DNA from 3 places in the Rhodococcoides sp. S146-33 genome. Region 2 is predicted to be linked to each of the others. Evidence: riboswitches for the same ligand, from Rfam matches in the RefSeq annotation. Region 2 holds a riboswitch; each other region holds the start of a gene.
The links. A riboswitch is a leader RNA that binds a small molecule or an ion and turns the genes downstream of it on or off. The one in region 2 is predicted to bind S-adenosylmethionine.

Region 1 (7,414 bases), on a different contig from region 2:
TGCTGAGCATGTTGTCGTCCCGTCGTCCCGATGTGCACTGGAGACTCGTCAACGACGTGACCGCTGGGCTGGCGTCGTTCGCGCTCGGATTCGCCCGACCCACCGATCGGCACATCGCCTACTTCACGATCAGCAGCGGAATCGCAGCGCGCACTGCCATTTTGACCGAGAGATCCATTCCGGTGAACCATCGTGGCCTTCAGGGCGAGGTCGGTCATCTCCGAGCATCGACTTCGGCCCCCGAGGCAGTGCGGACGTTGCCCTGCGCATGCGGAGGAATCGGGCACGTCTCGTCCATCTCGTCCGGTCCCGCAGTTCAGGCAGTGGCAGATGCTCTCGAGATTCGCTACGACGTCGATACCTTTGCCTCGTCGCTGGCGGCCGGAGACCCCGATTCGTCCAGGCTGCTGCGGACAGTGGTAGAACCGATCGCCGAACTGGTCAGGACCATGATTACCCTCGACCCGCGCTTGGACCGCATCGGAATAGGCGGCGGTGTCGCCGAGGGACTGTGGGAATTCTACGAACGCGAGCTCACCGGGCAGCTCGCAGAGACGCGCTCGTATGCCGACTCCCTCACTCCGGAGCGCGTCGCCGACATCATCCATCTCTGTCGCCCCGGCGACATCGACACCCTGGCCGGAGCCGACGCCATCGCCGACGGCTTTCTCCGCGTCACGAAGATCTGAAAGAGGAATGATGACAACACAAGCGACTCATCGCGCCATCGTTCGGCAGGGCAGCCATTCGGCCGTCGAAGTGCGTCCGACGCCGTCGCCCGGGCCGGGTGAATTGTTGATCGCTCCGGAGTCGGTATCGCTGTGCGGCACGGATATTCAGATTGTGCGCGGCGATCGGGACGATCCGTCGCCGATCGTGGGTCACGAGGGAGCCGCCCGCGTGGTCGAGGTCGGTTCCGGGGTATCCGAATTCGCCGCCGGTGACCGTGTTGTCGTCAATCCCACGCACCCGCACGACTCGTCGTTCCTGCTCGGTCACAACGTCGAGGGATTGTTTCAGCAGCGGGTCGTCATCGGCGCGTCCGCCGTCAGCGGCGGATTGGTGTCGCTGCTTCCGCCCGGCTTGTCCAGTGCCCGAGCAACTCTCGTCGAGCCGTACGCCGTCGTTCGGTATGCCCTCTCGTGCCTGTCACGAGAGTCCCCTGAGACGCTCTTGATTTTCGGGGATGGTCTGATCGGTAATCTCGCAGCCACTCTCGCGCCGTCCGTCCTGTTCCCTACCGTGGAGGTCGCGATGGTGCACCGCACCGAACTGGGCACGAAGTGGACGGCCGACTACCTGCCGTCGGTGAAGAACTTCTCCACCGATGACGAGTGGGAACGGGACCTGACCGGATCGGTCGCGGTTCTGGTGGCCACCCATCGCGCCGGGACGGTGGCGTCCATCGATGCGGCGCTGTGTCGCCTCGGAGATCGAGTCGTCGCGGTGCATCCCATCGGCGGGGTGCCGGCCAAGGCGACGTCCGACCTGCTCCCGGGTGTGGACATCGCCGGTGTTCGCCAGGCGAACACCGGCGGCCCGACGCCGCCCGCGGTTACGACGTTCACCCGCGGCTCGCAGCGGGTGGCGATGACGGGCAATCGGGGCGTGACCAACCGTCAACTCACCGCAGCAGCAACGGCATTGACCACCGGCGACGACTCGATCGACAGGCTCCTCACCCATCGGCGCGGAATCGACGAGGGGACGGCCCTGATGAACGTCATCTGCGAGCAACGAACGAGAGTCGTCGACGGTGAACTCGTGATCCGGTTGGTGGTGGACCTCACGAGCGAAGGCTGACAGAAACCCGCTTTGGACTATTCGTCGACTTCGACGCCGTATCTGACGGCCAGCTCAGCCAACCCGTCGTCGTAGCCCTGGCCGATGGGTCGGAAGCGCCAACCGCTCCCCCCGGCGGTAGATCTCTGCCAACAGCATCGATTGTTCCGTTGTGGCCGCATCGAGCACCGCTGTGGCGACCATCGACTCGAGCCCATCGAGCGATACCGAGACCGGGGCTAGTTCGGTGTACGAGTCTGTCGTCGCCACGACCACGCAACGGGTTGACATGGCCTGCCATTGGGCGGCAGCACGATTGCCCGCACTGACAAAGTCTCCCGAGATTTACGGGTAACTCACCAGGCGTTCTGCGGCCGCATCGGTTCCGAGTTCGCCTCGTGCCGCCGGGTTGTCGATGTAGAACCGAATCCACTGTTCCATCGCCGCCGGGTGGACATCGAAGCGTCTGCAGTCGAGTTCGATGTACTGACCTTTCGGCAAAACTTCGATTCTCCAGAACAATGTTGTGAAGCGCCGGTTCATCTTCGCCAACTCGTCGACCCTCACCAGAACCAAAGGGTACGACTCCACAACCGCAGCGCTGTCTCGGATGTCCACCCACGGGACCTGGATGTCGAATGCCCAGCCGCGGTGCCGAATACCGTCGTCCGAGAGCTCGAGGAAGCCGTTGCGAATACTGCGCAACAGGATTGGAATCAAGAACGAGGCCATGGACAATCCCATTGCCGCGAGGACCCATCCCACCCCACCCGAGGTGAAACCCATCGCGATCATGCAGGTCGACAGTGAGCTGACTATCACGACGAGCAACCTCAAGCCCACCGGGTTGTAACGCACAGTCGATCCCTGTACCCACTGGCGGACGTCGGAGCCTGTCTTGACAGACGGCACGTTGGTCCACGCGAAAGCGGCTGTGCTGAAGCAGAACACAGCGAATCCGAAGGTCGGCAGCGCGGAAGCGACCATCCCCTCCACGACACTCACCACGCACAAGTACAGAGCAATCAGGGCCGCGACCCCGAAGATCGCGCTGCGAGCGATCATCGACCCCGGCGACGCCACCCAGCGTCGCAGTTCGCTGGGCCGCACGTCAGAAAATCGCATCCCACGCCCCCGTCGCCAACTCTCCGATTGCCGACCCCGTGTCGGCAACTGCCGCAGCCCCGTCACCGATCGCGTCGCCGGCGCTACCCAAACCTTCTGTAAGCGGGGCAGACTGGGCCAGCCGTAGATACTTCGCCGCTTCCTCGGCGAGAACGTCTGCGCGCTTCGTCAGCAGGGAGACGTGCTTCGAGGCCAGGCCTTCGGCCGCTCCGCCGAGTAGGTCGGAAGCGATAATGAACCAGCTCTCGGTAACCTCCAGCCATACGTTCTTCAGTGTTTCGCCGGCCAGGGTCTCGATCTGTCGCGCCGCATCGGCACCGTGTGATGCCGCTTCGTACGCAAGGCGATGCGCGTCGGACTCCGCACCGGGGTCGAGAATGAGGTGACCGCTGAGTGTCAGGCCCGCCGCGGCCGCATCGGTCCGAACATCTGCCATCCGAACGTGTGCGTTCTGGAGTTCGGTGGCAAAGGCATCAATCGCGGAGGCATAGGTGCGGGCCGCGGCCGCCATATCCACAGTTCGCTGCGCGCCGTCAGTCAATTTCTCGCACGCGAGTCGAGATGCCGGCCCGTCCCAGGCCGAATCGACGGTGTTCCGAATGGAATACATCGTTTCGCCGGTGACGTCGATGTTCGACGCAAGTTGGTCGCGTAGCCATCCGGCTGCCAAGCGGACCGAACCGGAATCGCCGTTCACGTGGGTATCGACGGTCATCGCTGCTCTTCCCACAGGGCAACATTGACCTGGTCGGCCGCGGCCAGGTCTTGTTCCGAGTAGCGATCGACACTCTCCGAGACGACGTCGCCGAAACCCGCGAGCGCCAGGCTCAAATCGCCGGCAGACTCGACGGAAATCGACATGATCCCGAGAATCGCTGCAGTTCCTACGCCCCCATCGACATCGCCGGGGATCGACGTTGCCAGCGTGTCCACGTAGGCGGCCGCCTCGGACATCCGTGCCGCTTCGGACTGCACGGCAACTGGGTCCACGAACAGGGCCATGACGTCGACGACCATTCACTCCGCGGATCGACGACGTCGAGAAGTACAAGATCGAATGGCGCGCCTTCGCGAACCGTTGCGAGCCGCTCCGTGGGCATCACCAGCCATGGTTCATCCGGACCTACACAGGTGTGCAGCCGGTCCAGTGCCGAGAAGACGAGCAACGCGGATCGCCCATCGCGCGTGGTCCGCAGTTTGACTGTCGCTTCGTCCGGCGTGGTCACCGATTCGACGCACGGCACGTAGACCACTGGTGGAAAATCAGTTGGAACTGTTATTTCTGTCCCTCCCCCAACGCGGCCAGATCGCCGCCCCACAGGATCAGACGCAGTAGGGATCGCGCCGGTTCCACTGACAGGCCGGCCCTTTCGGAGGCCTGGTGGACGGCTTCAGCGAGACAACGCCTGCCAGGTCGCCTCGCCCGCGCGATATCCCGCCTCGAACAGCCATGGCCACTCGGAGAAGTCCTCGGGATCGACCACCACTGTCTCGACGCCGCCGTTCCCACGCCGCTTGGGCATGTTCTCGGGATGAGACGGGAACCGATCTTTCAAATAAGCCGGCTCGAGACTCTGCCGAAATATCAACCACGTACGCGGTGTAAAACCCACTGCTTCAGCACGTTTCGCCAGGTCGATCCAGGTCTCACTGTTCGCATATCCACCCTCGAGCACCAGCCTCCGGGTTTCGAGCATCGGAAATGCCCCGAACCATATCGGTGGATAGCTCAGCAGTGTCTGGCACCAGGCACGACGGCGCTCGGGCGGAATGGGTTCCCACTTGGCCTGCGCTGCTGCGAGTTCGTCTCTTCCGGACATTGTTCACCTCATCCTGGAGGTGCAACCCTCCATCGACTTGCGGTCCCGCGGTTGCGGGATACGCCGGTTCTTCCCCTGGGGCACCCCTGTCGATGGAGACGGGGTTGCCGAACAGCCGGCCAGGTACCTACGGCTATTGCTCTTGAACCTTCCTCGACAATAGCCGAGGGGTACGACATGGATCGGCCGATCAATTGGATCGCCCCGAGCTCAGATCGAGTTCAGGCTCAGTAGTCGTCGATGCACGGGGCGGTGCGTACGACGGCGAACTCGGCCCCGATGCGTGGCCGACGCTCAGCCCCGACTGGGGTGCCTGCGCCGACACGTCGGCTCAATCACCGATCGACCTTCACGACGCCACAGCCGCCGATCTTCCTGCGCTCCAATGCGCCTACAGCACAGGCGTTATCGCCCTTAAAAACACCACACATACGGTGCAGACGGATGAGACACCAGGATCGGAGGTGATCCTCGGGGACAAGCACTTCGCGCTGACACAGTTCCACCTCCACGAACCGGCCGAGCACGAACTCGACGGCGTCCGCCACGACGCTGAGCTACATCTGGTGCACACCGCAGAGGACGGAAGCATCACCGTCGTCAGCGTCCTGATCGACAAGGGGGTAGCCAACGCAGCATTGAGAAACTACGTCGAGAAACTGCCTCCCGTCGGCGAGATCGCGGAGCTCACTGATTTCGATCCCAGCGCCCTGGTACCTACCGATCGGACGAACGTGCGCTACTCCGGGTCCCTCACTACTCCCCCATGCACAGAGGGCGTGCAGTGGATTGTCATGACCACGCCGGTGCAGGCCTCGGCGGAGCAACTCGACGAATTCCGCTCCGTGATCGAACAGAACGCTCGTCCACTGCAGGAGCAAGGCAGCCGAAAGGTCCACTCGACGCCGAAGGAAGTTGACTGGTCAGCGTCCGCGCCAACCCGGCAGGCGTCACTCGCAGCAGCCGCAGCGGTGTTCGTCCGATTCGGTGCGGGTGGGTAGAGGCGCGCAGCAGGTATCGCCTTTCCACGCGTTCATTCCCTCCTTTGTGGCGAGACCTGCAATGACGAGGGCAGCTACAGGGTCGGCCCACGACCAACCGAAGAGACTGTTGAGGAGTAATCCGATCAGGAGAACGGCGGAGAGGTAGGTGCACAGCAAAGTCTGTTTCGAGTCTGCGACGGCGGTGACGGAACCCAGCTCACGTCCGGTCCGACGTTGAGCCCATGAGAGCGTCGGCATGATCACCAAACTGACTGCTGCAAGGACGATTCCGACTGTCGAATGCTCGGCGGCTGCGAATCCGAACAGTGCGCGAACGGCATCGAGTGTGACGTACGCAGCCAGCCCGAAGAACGAGAATGCGATGACTCGTAGTGCGGTCTTCTCTCTCGCCTCGGGATCCTTGGCCGAGAACTGCCATGCCACAGCCGCTGCCGAGGACACCTCGATGATCGAATCGAGGCCGAACCCGACCAGTGCGGTCGACGAGACACGAGCACCCTCGGCAATGGCGATGGCGGCTTCGATCACGTTGTAGAGGATCGTCGCCGCGACGAACCAGCGAATGCGCGTGGACAGAATGGCGCGCCGCTCGTTCGAGGGCGAGTTCGGCGGCGATGACATGCCCAGCCCGGCGGGCATCAGCAGCAGCCCTCGGTGGTCGAGGCCGGGCAGCAGGTCGGGTCGACCGCAAGAACAACTTTCAGCAAGTCCTCCAGCGCCAGACCGATTTTGTTGTCCGCTAACTCGTACCGGGTCCGGCGTCCGTCCGGTACGGCAACGACCAAGCCGCAGCCACGTAGGCAGGCGAGGTGATTGGACAACTTCTGTCGCGTCACACCCAGCGCGTCGGCGAGTTCGGCCGGGTACCTCGGTGTGTCTTTCAGCGCCAGCAGCACTCTGGTGCGGGTTTCGTCGGACAGCGCGTGGCCGAACCGTGACAGCACCGACACGTTGGTCAAGAGATCCATGTCAAAACGGTACATCATTTTCTGTATTCAGAAAATCGTGAACCTCCAGGGTTCTTGGTAGCGGGAGCGGTAGTGCGGCCATCACGATCGCAGCCTCGCCCCGGCGGAAGTAGCCGTCGGGAACACTCGAGTGGATATGCGTTCCGTGCCGGGGCGGCAGCAGTCATACCGGAGCAGCCGACCCCACCCCCCGCAGGCGCGAGGATGAAGACAAGACGACGGGCGACAGCCGCGCCGCCTACAGTTGCGATGGTGACTGCCTCGATCGACGCGGCTGGCCAGGGACGTTTGACCTCAGGGGAATTCGTGATCGAAAGAGGAAGCCTATGATCATCACCGGGTTGTTCTTCGCCGAATACGCGCGAGCCTCCAACGACATGCTCGACATCCTCGGCGGAGTCTGGGATACCTGCACAGTTCCACGCGACACCCGCATGCTCGAATGCCGACTGGTCGCACTGTTGCAAACAGGACCAGACGACATCGGTAAGGACTTTCCCACCACACTCGAGGTGCTCGACGCGAAGGGCGAACACATCGTCAATCAGCGAGGCCTCCAGATTCCGGGTGCCGGCTTCACCGGCGAAAATCGGTTCTGGTTCCTGCCGATGCAGATGGTGTTCCGCGACGAAGGACGGCACAACTTCATCCTCAGCGCCGGTGGAGCCACAGCGAGCGTCGGGCTTCGCATCGCCTTCGGCTGACGTCTCGTGCT
Region 2 (7,414 bases):
CAGCTCCGACTGCAGGTCGTCGAGCAGCGTCAGGATCTGTGCTTGCACCGACACGTCGAGGGCCGAGACCGGCTCGTCGAGCACCACCAGTTCCGGTGCCAGCGCCAGTGCTCGGGCAATCGCGACGCGCTGGCGCTGCCCACCCGACAGCTCGGCAGGCCGACGGGCCAGGTAGTCGCTGGTGAGTGCCACCTGATCGAGCAGCGTTCGGGCACGCTCGGAGCGCTCGCGGGAGGAGCCGACCTTGAACGCGTCCAAAGGTTCTCGCACGATCTCGCCGACGCGTAGCTTCGGGTTCAGTGACGCGTACGGGTTCTGATAGACGATCTGAACACGCCGCCGCAGTTCACGCTTCGCCTTGCCACGCAGACCGGTGATGTCCACACCGTCGAACGTGACCGATCCCGACGACGCGGTTTCCAGCCCGATCGCAATGCGCGCCAAAGTAGATTTGCCGGAACCGGATTCGCCGACGAGCGACACGGTGCGCCCACGTTCGACGGTCAACGTGGCTCCCTTGACCGCATCGAGGTGAACACCACGGCCGATGGTGAACCGCTTCGATACATCGCCGACCGTCAGGATTGGATCGGCTGCCGTGGTGCGCGCGGGTCGTACGGTCGTATTCAGCGACGGTGCCGCGGCCAACAGTTGACGTGTGTACGCGTGCGTCGGGTTCGCCAGCACCTCTGCGGTAGGCCCCGTTTCGACGATCTGTCCTGCGCTCATGACGATGAGGCGATCGGCTCGGTCCGCCGCCACGCCCAAGTCATGGGTGATCAGCAGAACCGCGGCACCGGTCTCGGCGATCCGGGCATCGAGATGGTCGAGGATGCGTCGCTGCACGGTGACGTCGAGGGCGCTGGTCGGCTCGTCGGCGATCACCAGTTCCGGGCGGCACGCGAGAGCGATTCCAATCAACACGCGCTGACGCTGCCCACCGGACAGGTCCTGCGGATATTGCCGCGCCCGCACTTCGGGGTTGTCCAGACCTGCTTCGGTGAGGATACGAATGGCCTCGACCTCCGCGGAGCGACGATCTGCGAGGCCGTGCACCCGCAGCACCTCCGCAACCTGGTCGCCGACGCGAACCACCGGGTTCAGGGAGGTGGTCGGATCCTGCGGGACGAGCCCGATATGACGGCCGCGCAACCGGTTCAACGTCTTGTCCGAGGCTGTGTCGAGCCGCTGCCCGTCGAACGTCACCGATCCGCCCACGATGCGGCCGGACCCCGAGAGCAGACCGATGAGGGCGTGGGCAGTCGTCGACTTTCCGGAGCCCGATTCACCGACCACGGCCACCACTTCACCGCGGTCGACGGTGAACCCGATGCCGGAGACGGCGGTCGTCTCACCGTAATTGACGTGCAGATTCTCTACTTCGAGAATGGGGCTCATTGTGATCGCCTCTCGAGTGCGTGCCCTAGGCGGTGCGCGGACACGACGACGGCCACGATCACCAATCCCGGCAGTGTGGTCATCCACCAGGCGGTGGCCAGGAAGTTGCGGCCCTCGGAAATCAGCGATCCCCACTCCGGTGTGGGCGGAGCAGCGCCGAAACCGAGGAAGCTCAACGCCGACACCGCAAGAACTGCCATACCGAATTCGACTGCAGCGAGTGCGATCACCGGTCCGTACGAATTTCTGAGGATGTGCCTGCGGAACACATCGAACCACCGCACACCCGAGGCGTAGGCCGCTTCGACATACAGTGATCTGCGCACCCGCAGCACCTCCGAGCGCATCACTCTGGCGAAATTGGCAATCAGCGTGACGCCGACGGCGATAGCGACGTTCACGGTGCCGAAGCCCAGAGCGGTCACCAGCGCCAACGACAGCAACAACGTTGGAATCGACAGCAAAACATCGACAATGCGCATCAGCACCGCATCGACTATTCCGCCGACGGCCCCCGAGACCAGACCGATGATCGAGCCGACCACCAGGGCGATACCGACTGCCAACAGCGTTGCCGTCAGAGACAGTCCGGAACCATGGACCACTCGGGTGAAGACGTCACGGCCGATGTTGTCGGTGCCGAACCAGTGCGACGCGCTGGGTGCCTGGAGCTTGTCCGCAGGTGTACCCACCAGCGGATCGCCGCTGGCGAAGACGGACGGGAACAGCGCGAACCCGAGAGCCAGCAACAGCACGACCACGGAGGCACCGAGCCAGATGTGCTTCAGCACGTCTCGCGGACCCCTGCGCCGCGCGGGTGCCGGTGCTTCTTCGACTACCGGGGGAACTGCCGAATGGACGGCGGTCTCGCGAATCAGGATGTCAGACATGAGCTTTCTCCGGTTCTGCACTGGCCTGCGCGGGCCGGTACTCACGCACGATGCGTGGATCGATCAGCGGATAGAGCAGGTCGACTGCGAGATTGACCAGGACGAAGACCAGCGAGGTCAGAACCACGATGCCCTGCACCACCGGAATATCCTGGGCCAGCACCGATGTCTGGGTCAGCCGTCCGACTCCGGCGCGCGAGAACACCGTCTCGACCACTACCGATCCGGCCAGCAGGGTGCCCACCAAGACCCCGGCAATCGTGAAGGCGGGGATCGAGGACAGACGCAGAACGTGTCGCGACTGCACCCGAAGGCGTGAGACCCCCTTGGCGCGAGCCACATCCACGAACGGCTGCTTCCACGTGGTGGTCATGCTGGTAGCCAGGACCTGCGCGATGACAGCACCGGTCGGCAACGCCAGTGTCACCGCAGGCAGCACCAACGACGCTACGCCGTCGTCACCGAACGCCGGGAACCAGCGCAGTCGGAACGAGAACAGTTGCAGCAGCAGTAGTCCTACCCAAAACGTCGGCACTGCCACCCCGAGCGGTGGGAGCGCAAGCAGCAGGTTCTTCAGCCATGGGATCTCGGTATACGTGGCGGCGTAGGCCACCGCGGCTCCGCACACGACGGCCAGCACCAGGGCCGTCCCCGCCAAGCCGAGCGTGCTGGGCACCGCGTCCAGGATGGCCGTCGTCACTGGCTGGCCGGTGGCGATGGACAATCCGAAGTCGCCCTGCACAGCCCCGACCAGTGAATGCCAATACTGCACCAGCACCGGCTGATCGAGACCGTAACGAGCCTGCAGTTCAGCGATGGCCGCAGCGTCGGCTGGGGTACCAGAGCCCGCCGAGTCCACGGCAAGACTGACCGGGTCCGACGGCAGCAGGAACAGCACGATGAACGAAATGGTGAACGCAGCCCACAGCACTGCCACTGCTTGCAGTACTCGCTGTCCGATGTAGCGGATCATGCGTTCAGCCAAGTGTCGAAGAACTGAAGGCGGGCCGAGGCCTCGAATTTCAGATCCTGCACTGTCGACGCCGCGCCGACGGCCTGGGAGAGTTCGATCGTGGGAATCCACAAGCCGTTGTCGAGCACCTGCTGCTGCGCGGTGGCGATTATCTCGTTGCGCGCCGCCACGTCGGTGGTCGAGAGCTGATCGGTCAACGTTGCATCCAGATCCGGGATCGGACCGCGGGCGTTCAGGTTTCGTCCGTCCACCGCAAACGAGGTACGCAGAATGTCGCCGTCGGCGCGAGTGCTGTTGTAGTACGTCGCGTCGTAGTCCTTTGTGCCTTGCCGCGCCGTCGCCTCCGAATTGGAGACCAGCTCGAGCTGCAGGTCGACACCCACTGCACGCAGTTGCTGTTGGGTCAGTTCCAGAATCGCCTGGTTGCCGGCGAACACCGCCGAGTACATGACCTTGAAACTCAGCTTCTGCCCGTCCTTTTCACGGATGCCGTCTCCACCGGGAACCCAGCCCGCGGCGTCGAGCAGCGACTTCGCCTTATCGGGGTCGTAGGTGACATCGGCGAGCTCGACGTAACCCGGCGTGGCGCTGGCCAACGTGCTTGTCGCTGTTCGGAAGTCGGGGCCGAGGACCGTATCGACGAGTTCCTGACGGTTGATCGCCGGCACCAAGGCCGTCCGGACGGCGGGGTCCTGTAGCGCACCGCGAGTGACGTTGGGCTGAATGCCGAACGGAACGCCCGGGTTGGATGCCGTCAGGATTCGGCCACCGGTCGCCTCGATCTGCGGCGCGTCCTGCGGTAGTGCGTCGCTGACGGCGTCGAGCTGATCGGAGGAAAGACTACCGGTACGCACACCCGACTCGGGCACGATCGTGAACTCGATACGGTCCAGGTACGCCTCGCCCTGGTGAGCGAATACCGCAGAGCCCCAGTTGTATCCGCTTCGCTTGGCCAAAGCGACGGAACGGTCCTGCTGATAGTCCGCATAGGTGAACGGTCCCGATCCGATATTGGTGCCCAAGCACCGAGACTCCGCCGACTGGGCCGACGTCGCGGTGGACTGAATCCCGAGCTGAGGCGTCGAACTCGCCTGCAGAAACTGCGCATTGGGTGCCGAGAAGTCGATGCGAACCGTGAGCGGATCGACGACCGTGGCACCTTGGTACCCGGTGAGGTAACTGGCGGCCAGCGGCGCCTTGGCGGCACCGAGGGTGCCGGTGATGGCGTCGAAATTGTCCTTGACGGCGGTGGCGTCGAGCGGAGTGCCGTCACTGAACGTCACGCCATCTTTCAGCTGGAAGGTGAAGGATTTCGCGTCGGGAGTCACTTCCCAACTTTCGGCCAACCACGGCTCGATCTCGCCGGTGTCAGAGTTCTGGTCGGTGAGCGAATCGACCACCTGGCGAGTCACGTAGATCGTTTGATTCGTACCCGCCTGCGCCGGATCGGAGCAGGTGGGAGCCCCGGACAGGCCGTAACGCAGCGTCCCTCCGGACTGCGGTGGTCCGGCGTCGGCGGCCGAGGTGGTGGCGCTACCTGCGCACCCGGCGAGCAATGTGGCGGTGGCGGCAACTACTCCGGCCACCAGAAGTACAGGGCGAGTGGACACGTGGGTGTCTCCGGTATCTGGTCGATCGCGCGCACGGTCCAGCGTCCGAGCTGGGTGTGCCCAGGAAGGAGTGCGCGCAGATGATGAAGTGAAACGTGAAGTACGAGCTGAGCCGAAATGTCAGCTGAGACAGGTCGACCCGTTCAGACGGCACAGATCGACATGAAGCCGACGACATCCGTCGACAAAGCCTGAGGCGACTCGGGTGTTCACGTGTATTCCTCCATCGGTCCCGGCGGTAGCACCCTCACCCGACGAGCGGGGGGTTGCTGCGACGTCATAGAGCCAGGTCTCTCGGTCGCTCTGGATGGTCCTTCGTATTCGATACTACGAGAGGGTAGGCGCAGTTGCCAACCGGGGTAGAAAATGGACTTACCGACGAAAGTCTCGAACAGAGTGAACGGACGAGCCCTCCCAATCAGACGGCAACTGTCAATTCCGCTTTTTCACTGACGACCGAATCCGAATCAAGCTGTCGCTCAACCATATCGGATCGCACGTCGATCATGCGTTGCACCCAAAAGTCGACCGTTTCACCAGCGGCGCAAAACCGATCCAGCACGTCCATACACAGCCAGGTCGCAACCGAAAAATCCTGCTCCGCCCCGTCGAGACCCATGAGTGCCAATTCTTCGCCCACGGCGATGAGAGCGCAATCGACACCGGCACTACTGCGCTCCAGCCATCCCAACGCCCGACGGAGATACTCCCAATCGGCTGCGGGCACAGGTTCGATGGCCGATTGCCTGCACAATTCCGCCGTCGCGACGAGCGCGTCCACAACCGGCCCCGACAGTGCACCGTCGAGTTCGACGAGCATGCCCCGATCGGAATCTATGAGGTCGGCCATGTAGCGCCAGCGGGTCGAAGGGGCGACATCCTCCGGCCACAGGTCAGTCGTACCGAACTGAAGTCGACTGATCAGTTCTTTCGATGAACTGCACGAAGCGGCGAAACGGAATGCGTCGTTCATGTCGATCATCCCCACTGGGTCGTAACACAACATTGGACACCGGCTCGGCACTCGAGTTCGGAGGTACTGCCAAGCAGTGGCTTTCGTCACCGATGCAAGCAACGATGCTGTGGTCGTTACGACCGCCTTGGGGGATATTGAACGCCCTCACCAGCATCTACGCGACTCGTCGTTACTGAAAATCGACAACGTCACACTTGTGGTCGATGTGTAATCCGCCACATACTGCAGCACTTCGACTCGGCATCCCGGCAGCCGAGCGCGAGTTGGAACGCGTGTTCGAAAGTCTGTCGGTGGGTCGCGATAGATTCTGTTCATGCTTTCGGGGGACGGCGGATCAGGGGTGGACGGCATCGAGACGGTGCCGCCTCCCCCTGTCGTGTCCGATCCCGCACTGTCGGCGCTGATCGACCGGGTCGAGTCCGCGGTGGCGGAGTTGGCCGGGCAGGGGTCGGTGTCGTGGACGAACGCCGACCGGCGTGCGGTGATCCAACGCATGGAAACACTCACCCGATCCGTGACCGCGTACTCGTACACCTGGCTCAACGAGCTGATCGATCAGCGCGGCCTCGATGTGTATCCCGGCTCGGTACCGTGCTCGGTGGCATGGATGCTGCGCATCACCCCACGCGCCGCCGGAGCGCGAGTGCGTCTGGCCGCCGAATTGGGGGATCGCACCGCACTGTCCGGTGAAGTCCTACCTCCGTTGTTGCCGCACACCGCGGCAGCGCTGCGGGCGGGATTGCTCGATGCCAAACATGTGCAGATGATCCGCGAATTCTTCAAGCACTTGCCGGCCAGTGTCGATCCGCAGACCCGCGATCTCGCCGAACAGCAATTGGTGGGCTACGCCTGCACCCGACGGCCCGACGACTTCGCGCCGTTGGTGGCTCACCTGGATTCGATCCTCAGCCCCGACGGCGACTACGACGAAGACGAGGACGAGGACGAGAACGGCAAGCCCAAGCCGAAGAAGCGTCGGGATGCGTTCTTCTATCTCGGTGAGCAGGGTGCCGACGGGATGTCGGACGGGAAGTTCTGCGTCGACTCCGAACTGCGGGCCTACCTCGAGGCCCTGTTCTCCAAAGCCGCGAAACCGGGGGTGAACAATCCTGCCGACCCGACATCGGTCGTCCACGACGACGAAGACTGCGAGACCAGCAGCGACGACGAAGACGGCGAGACCAGTAGCGACGACGAGCGCGGCGGGAGCGGCAGCGACGACGAGGGCGACCAGAGCGGCAGTGCCACAGCGCCGAAGGCCGAGCCGACCACCCACGAAGCAGACTCCAGTGACGCCGAGTCCACCGATGGAGGCCCGTGGGATGAGACGGACTGCGACGATGGCGCCGACTGCGGTGAATGCGACGGTGCCGACTGTGGTTGCGGCACAGCACCCGACGGCACAGCACACGACGACACAGCTGCAGCCAACGGCAGTGCCGAACCAGGCGACACAACCGACGCAGCCGAGACCGACGACGACCCCAACGGATCCGATACCGATACCGACACCGACACCGACACCGACACTGCGGCACGCGCCGCTGCCGCTGCGCGGGATCGACGC
Region 3 (7,414 bases), 140 kb from region 2:
CAATCCGGCCAACAGGATGCGAGATCCGATCACCGAGATCGCCATTCGCCCGACCGGCGTGATGAAGAAGAGGAATGCCAGCAGAATCCACCACCACGACAGCGTCGGAGCCCACGACACGTCGCCGAACCACGACATGACGTTGAACAGCAACCCCAACCAGGTGACCCACTGCAACCCGGTCAAGGTGGTCAACGGAACCGTCGCCAGAATCTGTGCCCACTGGGCGGTGCGCGATGTGGGGGCGACCTCACGTGGAATTGCCTCGACCACCGGCTTCAGGTCGTCGAGATACTGTGCGAGCGAACCCAATCGGGGATGGTCGTACAACTGCGCGACGGTGACCTCGGGGAACCGCTCGCGCAACGCTGTCACCAGCTGCGCGGCCGACAAGGATCCGCCGCCGTTGGCGAAGAAGTCGGCGTTCTCGTCGTTGACTTGAGCGCCGAGGATGTTGGTCCACAGCTGCGCCACCCACCCCGCCGTGCCGCCGAGAGCCGACGCGCCCGCCGAGCCGGGCAATGGCCACGGCAGCGCATTGCGGTCGACCTTGCCCGAGGTGCGCGTGGGCATCTCCTCGACCAACGCGAGCCGTGGAACCAGCGCCGACGGCAGCTGCTCGGCCAACAGCGTTCGGGCGGCTTCGAGATCGAAATCGGGGTCGGTACTGGCGAGGTAGCCGACGAGAACCGAGTTACCCGCACCGGTCTTGCGCACGGCCGCGGCGGCACCGCTGACGCCCGGAAGTGCTTGCAGCGCATTGTCTATCTCGCCGAGTTCGATGCGTCGACCACCGAGCTTGACCTGATCGTCGGCGCGGCCCTGGAAGAGCAGGCCTTCGAGTTCGAGTTTGACCAGATCGCCGCTGCGATAAGCCCGCTCCCAACCGAGGGAGGGCATCGGCGCGTACTTCTCGGCGTCCTTGGCCGGATCGAGATACCGCGCCAGACCGACGCCACCGATGACGAGTTCACCGATGTCACCCACCTGCACGGGAGCGCCCGACGCGTCGACCACCGCCAGGTCCCACCCGTCCAACGGCAATCCGATGCGGACGGGACCCTTCCCGTCCATGATGGCCGCGCACGCGACGACCGTTGCTTCGGTGGGGCCGTAGGTGTTCCAGACCTCGCGGCCCTCGACGGCGAGTCGCTCGGCCAGCTCCGGGGGGCAGGCTTCGCCGCCGAAGATGAGCAGCCGCACTGCCTCGAGTGCGACCGCGGGCCACAGCGACGCGAGGGTCGGCACCGTCGAGACGACACTGATGTCGCGGGAGACGAGCCACGGACCGAGATCGAAGCCGGACCGCACCAGCGACCGCGGCGCGGGCACCAGGCACGCACCGTGCCGCCACGCCAACCACATCTCTTCGCACGAGGCGTCGAACGCCACCGACAGGCCGGCGAGTACGCGATCACCTGGGCCCAACGGATCCTTCTGTAGAAACATGCGCGCCTCGGCATCGACGAACGCCGCCGCGTTGCGATGACTGACCGCAACGCCCTTGGGCGTACCCGTCGAACCCGAGGTGAAGATGACCCAGGCATCGTCCTCGGGGGTAGGCGGTCGGGCGGCGTCCTGGGGTACGTCTTGTTTCGGGGCGGTACCGGCCGCGATACCGCCTGCGGTGACGATGGCCGTGACCTTGGCCTCGCCGAAGACGAGCTCGGCACGCTCTTCGGGGTCGTCCGCGTCGACCGGAACGTACGCGGCACCGGCGGCAAGGATGGACAGAATGGCCACGTAGAGCGAAAAAGAACCCGACGGCATACGGATGCCGACGCGATCGCCGCGCCGAACGCCCGCATTGGCGAGCCATTGAGCGCCCTCGGCGATGTCGTCCAACAGCTCCGAGTAGCTGACCGACACCGCGCCGTCGTCGATTGCCGGGGCGTCGGGAAAGCGATGGGCGGTCTCGCGGAGAACGTCGATGAGCGTCCGGGCGGGAGGAGCGAGCGACGAGCGAAGAAACGCCGCCGGGGCAGGCGCGATGTCCGCGCTCGAACCCGGCAGATCGTTCTCTTGATGCACAGACAACCGGGCGTCCTTCTCGTTCGTTGGCAAGTGACTCTGTAGTGCTGGCGAGCAGCAGCGCCGTTGGTTATCTCACGTTCTGTTTGCCAGCAGGTGAACGAGCGCACGCTCCTACCGCGGAAATCCTACTGCTGCAGACGTGTGAGTCCCGGCTTGACAAAACTGCAGCGGGTTTGCAATGGTTCTGCCCACGGTCACGAGTACCAGCATCAAGCCCCGGCTTGCTGGTCGGCAACCCTCCTTCGCGGTGGGGTGCTCCGGGTGACGACCAGGCTGACGCCGGAAAACCGGCGCGGCAAGCGCGGACTCGTTCACGAACTCTTCGGTTGCGGGTCCCTCGAACGTGAGGGCTTGATCTGTCATGACGTCTGTACTTTCCCGCCCCTGTGCTCCTTTTGCCCCTGTTTCGGGCACGGATCTGCAGGTACCCCTGGTTCAGGGTGGCACGTGCACCTACGCCAACTTCGACTACGCGGCCAGCGCACCGGCCCTGGCGGCAGTGACCGATCGGATCGCGGAACTGCTGCCGTTCTACTCGAGCGTGCATCGAGGTGCCGGCTACGCCTCGCGGGTCTCGACGGCCGCATACGAGAAGGCTCGGGTAACTGTCGCCGATTTTGTTGGTGCGCAGAATGATTCGGTGGCGGTGTTCACGCGGAACACCACCGACTCGCTCAACCTGCTGGCTGCGTGTGTGCCGGGCGACACCGTGGTGCTCGATATCGAGCATCATGCGAACCTGCTTCCGTGGCGTGATCGCCGAGTGGTGGTGGCCGCATCGTCACTGGCCGAGACCATCGCGCGTCTCGACGCCGAACTGGCCGCGAAACCCGCTGCGCTGCTGGCGATCACGGGGGCATCTAACGTCACTGGTGAGGTCCTCCCCATTGCGGAACTCGCCGCACTGGCGCATCGCCACGGTGCCAGGATTGCAGTGGACGGTGCTCAGCTCGTTCCGCATCGCCGCATAGACATCGCGGCACTCGGCGTGGACTACCTCGCCTTCTCCGGGCACAAGCTCTACGCCCCGTTCGGGGCGGGAGTGCTTGTGGGCACACGTGATTGGCTCGACGCCGGTGAGCCGCACCTGGCCGGTGGCGGTGCGGTTCGGAGCGTGAGCATCGATCACACGGAGTGGGCCCCAGCGCCTCAGCGCCACGAGGCCGGCACCCCCAACGTGCTCGGAGTGGCCGCACTGGCCGCAGCCTGTGAGGCCATTGCAGGATTCGACGACGCCGAGCTGCAGGCACACGAGCACGAATTGTCGTCCCGACTGCGGTGCGGCCTGGCTGATCTGGACGGCGTCGAACTGCTGCAGGTGTGGGCCGACGCGCCCGATACCGTCGGCATCGTCACCTTCACGGTGGCCGGACGCGACCCGGGTGAGGTGGCTGCGTACCTCTCCGCCGAGCACGGCATCGGAGTGCGGGACGGAAAGTTCTGCGCGCACCCGCTGCTCCGCCGGCTGGGCCATGCGGACGGCGCGGTTCGAGCCAGCATCGGTCTCGGCAGTTCCTCGGCCGATGTCGACCGACTCGTCGACGCGCTTGCCGCCCTGGTCGAGTCGGGACCGAACTGGGACTACGCGGAGGACGCCGGCTGGTGGAACCCCGTACCCGACCCGCGACCGTTCCCCGACCTTGCTGATGGTGCCGCCGGGGTTGGATCCCCGTGCACCCCCTCGGACGGTTAGCATGGCGTCATGACCGTGAGTGTCGCGTGGCTGGGCAACCGCCACTGGTGCAACAGATATGTGGATCTGTGCCGCACTGCGTCCGGCTCGTGTTCGATTTCGGCTCCGCTCCGACCGAATGCGTTCTCCGACTTCTAGAATCAGGACCACCACTCATGTCGCACAACCACACTCGCATCGCCGTCGAATTCGATGAGATCTGGTCCGAACTGACCGTGGGTCCGGATGCGAACATTGTCCGGATCCAAGCCTCCGACCTGCGGGAAGCGCAGCAGCAACGCGCGCGGCTACGCGCCGAAGCCGTCGAGCGCGGCGAGTCGGCCGACAGCACGGCGGTGTTCCTCGACCTCGAGGTACACATCGCGGCCGATGCGCGGACGGCTCGCCGTGAGTTCGGCGGGCTGGACGCGCCGATCAGCCCGTCGTCCATCCGCTACGTCGGCACGCCGTCGGGGTTGGCCAGTCTGATCTCCGACGTCACCGCAGCCGACGTCGCCGACGGGGTGACGCTGCAGGTCCACGACGACGTGAATCGGCAGTCGACATTCCTGAGCTCCGGGGTTCTGCCGCTGCTCGGCGCTCGCGGTACTCGCTTCGACGTCGACACGGTCGACGAGGTCCTCGGCGCATCGAGCATCGCACCCACGCTCGCATCCTGAGGTTCGACGTCGGCGGGGTCAGGTCACGTCGATCGCCAAGCCTGCGGTGATCCGCAACAACTCGGTGTACGTGGACCGAAAAATCGTGTTGATGTGGCCGGCCGCGGCCCACACCTCGGCGAACCCGGCCAGATCCTGATCCACGAACGTATCCAGGTTCGTGGGGTGACCGACCGGGGCGATACCACCGATCGGCTGCCCGGTCGCGTGTTTTGCCGTGTCGAGATCGGCCCGCGCCAGCCTGCCACCGAGGCGCTCACCCGTGTGCTCGAGGTGCACGTTGTGGGCTCCGGACACGAGCAGCAACACCGGCTCGTCGTCGAGTAGAAACACCATCGACTTCACGATCGCACCCACCTCGACGCCGAGTGCCGCAGCAGCATCGGCGGCGGTGTGGGTGCCCTCCGGACTGTTCACCACCACCCCGTGATGACCACGAGAAATCAGAGTGTCGGCAACATGGGCTGCATTCGGATGAAGTAGCCGGGACATGAGCCAATGCTATTGCCCCGACGCCGTTTACGCAGAGAGCTTGCTTAACTGGGTCATTCCGCAGGCTCCACTCCCGCGAGATCACCGAACAGTCTCAATCGCGCCATGCCGCCGTCGGGAAAGATGTCGAGTCGAACCTCCGAAACCGGAGTGTCGTGGTCGAGTACGAAGCGATGCCGGGTGTCGGGCTGCAACGTCGTTCGTGGCAACAGCTCGATCCACTCGCCGTCCCCGAGCCGGCCGCGCAACGACGCGGCACCCGGCGCGTTGCCGAGGAAGCACGTGGTGTCGAGCTCTGCGAGCCGAATGAGTCCGGCACCCGCCAACTGCACCTGGACCCAGTCGTTCGCGTCGTTGCGTCGACGCGAGGTCTCCCAGCCCTCGCCCATCGACCGCGGAGGACCGGGGAACAGCAGATTGTTGGGGGAGCTGTAGAACATGTTGGAACACGCCGAGACGTGGGCACCGTTCTCGAGTGCGGCCAGGTCGACCGGGCCGGCCGCGAGGAATTTGGGGTCGGGCTTGCCGCGTCCGAGGACCCGCAGGCGAGCCACTCCGCCATCGGGATAGATCGACAGCTTCACATGCGTCCAGCGGGCGTCGGAGGTGACCTGAAATCGGTTCTCGCTGTCACCGTTGACCGGACTACGCGCGACGATGGTGGTCCACTCGGTCTGCGTGCGTAGCTCGTCCGGCGAGAGAAACCCCTCGACCTCGGCGGCCTCGATCGAAATCTCCGGTGGATAGTTGCCGGTGAACCACGAGGTGTCGACGACGATCGCCGAGACGACGCCGGGTGCCCCGAGACGCACGATGGCCTCGTCGTATCCGGCCTCGCGTCGCCGCCGCGTCTCCCAACCGTCGTAGATCTGTCCCTTGTGCCCGAACGTCGCCGTCGAATAGTCGGCTTTGCCCGGACTGACGAGATTCTCCTTCTCCGCGAACGTCTCGTCGTTCGCCCACACGACTGCGCCTCCGAGAGTGCGGACGGCGAGATCGGGCAGTGGCAGGGGGAAGGTGGCAGTCATGGGATCACACTTTACTGGTCTCGCGTGAGCTCACCGGGTTGTGTGCACGCCGACGCCGCAGTGCCGCGGCACCCAGGAGTGCCACCCCGACCAGGATGTAGAGCGCCAGTCCGAGTGCCGGCTGCCCCAGCCCCGTGCCGGAGAAGTACACGATGCTGCGCACGCCCTCGGTGCCGATGCCGGGGGTGATCCAGCGCCCGATCGAGGCGTAGAGCGACGGCAGCACCTCGGACCCGAAAGCTCCTCCGGCGCTGGGGTTTCCGAGGATCACGAACAATACGATCGCGGCGGGAACCGCGGCCACACCGATCAGGGCGCGCAGGCCCATGGTGACCAGTCCGGTGGCGAAGACCACGCCGGTACCCAGCAGGGTGAGTGCAAACCAGTGACCGGCAAAGGTTCCCAGAACGTGGGTGGTGAGGAACGCTCCGAGCGCACCGGAGGCGAGGGCGTACACCGCGAGAATGCCGACCTGAATGCAGGTTTCGCGACGCGAGGACGGTGCCCCGATCAGTAAACCGAATGCGGCGGCCAGCAGATAGCCGCCGACGACCCAGCCGACCGAGAGGTAGAAACCGGTCAACCCTCGGTTGTCGTGCACTCCGACCGGGATCTCGTCGCGAACCACGAACTGACGGCCTTGTGCGGATTCCACCTCGCTGAAGATCGATTGCAAGGCGGTGGCCTCGGAACTACCTGCCGCGCCGGCGGTGATGAGCGTGTCCGTTCCGTTCGCACCGACGACGAAGGCCCCGATGATGTCCCGGTCGCGGAGCAGCGAGCGGACCTCGGCGGTATCGGCTGCGGTGCGTGCGTCGAGCGGCGCGCCGTCGATGGCGTCGAGACGATCGGCAGTCTGCTGATCGAGTCCTTCCGGGAGGCCGCTTTCGGTCACCACCGCGATCGGGATTGCGTGTGGCGTCGGCTGATGGAACGCCGAGACGTAGCTGAGGATGAATCCGAGCTGCAGCACCAGGACTGCGGCGGCGAGCAGTGACATCTTGCGCATGGGTGAACTCCTGAACCGTGTCGAGACCCGCGAGCCTTGTCGATACCCGAGGTATTCAATACTCTAGGTATCGTGATTGCCGAGGAGCAAGAAAAGTGGGGGCCGACACAGTCGCAGCGACGACCGCAGCGAGCCGACGTACAAGACCGATTGCTCGCCGCCGCTGCCGATGAGTTCACCGAAAAAGGTTATGCTGCAGCAAAACTGGCAGATATCGCGAATCGCGCCGGCTTCACCAAGGGGGCCGTGTACTCGAACTTCGAGTCCAAACAAGCCCTGTTCGCCGAGTTGCTCGCCAAACGCTCACTCGACCTCGCGGCCCGCGTGCTGGCCCACATTTCCGATCTGGACTCCGGCGCGGCAGCGGGAGCGGGCGGTAACGAGATCGCGTCGTGGGTGGTCGCCGAACCCCGCTGGCCGCTTCTGACCGTCGAGTTCGGCATCCTCGCCGGACGCGACCCGGCCGTCGCCGAGCGCTACCGCACCGACCGTCGAGCGC

Region 1: it holds a riboswitch for S-adenosylmethionine, as region 2 does, so the genes downstream of both, AC5WEY_RS21355 (mandelate racemase/muconate lactonizing protein) here and AC5WEY_RS08525 (ABC transporter substrate-binding protein) in region 2, are expected to answer to the same signal.
Region 3: it holds a riboswitch for S-adenosylmethionine, as region 2 does, so the genes downstream of both, AC5WEY_RS07780 (aminotransferase class V-fold PLP-dependent enzyme) here and AC5WEY_RS08525 (ABC transporter substrate-binding protein) in region 2, are expected to answer to the same signal.

The regions. Positions count from the first base shown of each region.
Region 1 covers NZ_JCAJWY010000006.1:68,719-76,132, forward strand. Annotated here, with positions in the region: gene AC5WEY_RS21320 (ROK family protein) at 1-689, shown strand, start outside; gene AC5WEY_RS21325 (alcohol dehydrogenase catalytic domain-containing protein) at 700-1,803, shown strand; partial or broken gene AC5WEY_RS21330 (TerD family protein) at 1,821-1,932, opposite strand; gene AC5WEY_RS21335 (hypothetical protein) at 2,128-2,907, opposite strand; gene AC5WEY_RS21340 (hypothetical protein) at 2,894-3,622, opposite strand; gene AC5WEY_RS21345 (hypothetical protein) at 3,619-3,909, opposite strand; gene AC5WEY_RS21350 (SseB family protein) at 3,792-4,226, opposite strand; gene AC5WEY_RS21355 (mandelate racemase/muconate lactonizing protein) at 4,299-4,727, opposite strand; SAM riboswitch class IV at 4,756-4,875, opposite strand; gene AC5WEY_RS21360 (carbonic anhydrase) at 4,922-5,728, shown strand; gene AC5WEY_RS21365 (cation efflux transmembrane domain-containing protein) at 5,678-6,370, opposite strand; gene AC5WEY_RS21370 (ArsR/SmtB family transcription factor) at 6,370-6,699, opposite strand; gene AC5WEY_RS21375 (DUF6941 family protein) at 7,026-7,403, shown strand.
Region 2 covers NZ_JCAJWY010000001.1:1,759,089-1,766,502, reverse strand. Annotated here, with positions in the region: gene AC5WEY_RS08540 (dipeptide ABC transporter ATP-binding protein) at 1-1,398, opposite strand, end outside; gene AC5WEY_RS08535 (ABC transporter permease) at 1,395-2,288, opposite strand; gene AC5WEY_RS08530 (ABC transporter permease) at 2,281-3,261, opposite strand; gene AC5WEY_RS08525 (ABC transporter substrate-binding protein) at 3,258-4,871, opposite strand; SAM riboswitch class I at 5,092-5,185, opposite strand; gene AC5WEY_RS08520 (hypothetical protein) at 5,290-5,691, opposite strand; gene AC5WEY_RS08515 (HNH endonuclease signature motif containing protein) at 6,161-7,414, shown strand, end outside.
Region 3 covers NZ_JCAJWY010000001.1:1,615,941-1,623,354, forward strand. Annotated here, with positions in the region: gene AC5WEY_RS07775 (Pls/PosA family non-ribosomal peptide synthetase) at 1-2,031, opposite strand, end outside; SAM riboswitch class IV at 2,227-2,342, shown strand; gene AC5WEY_RS07780 (aminotransferase class V-fold PLP-dependent enzyme) at 2,396-3,727, shown strand; gene AC5WEY_RS07785 (hypothetical protein) at 3,737-3,865, shown strand; gene AC5WEY_RS07790 (hypothetical protein) at 3,883-4,386, shown strand; gene AC5WEY_RS07795 (YbaK/EbsC family protein) at 4,405-4,878, opposite strand; gene alc (allantoicase) at 4,932-5,906, opposite strand; gene AC5WEY_RS07805 (hypothetical protein) at 5,911-6,915, opposite strand; gene AC5WEY_RS07810 (TetR/AcrR family transcriptional regulator) at 6,988-7,414, shown strand, end outside.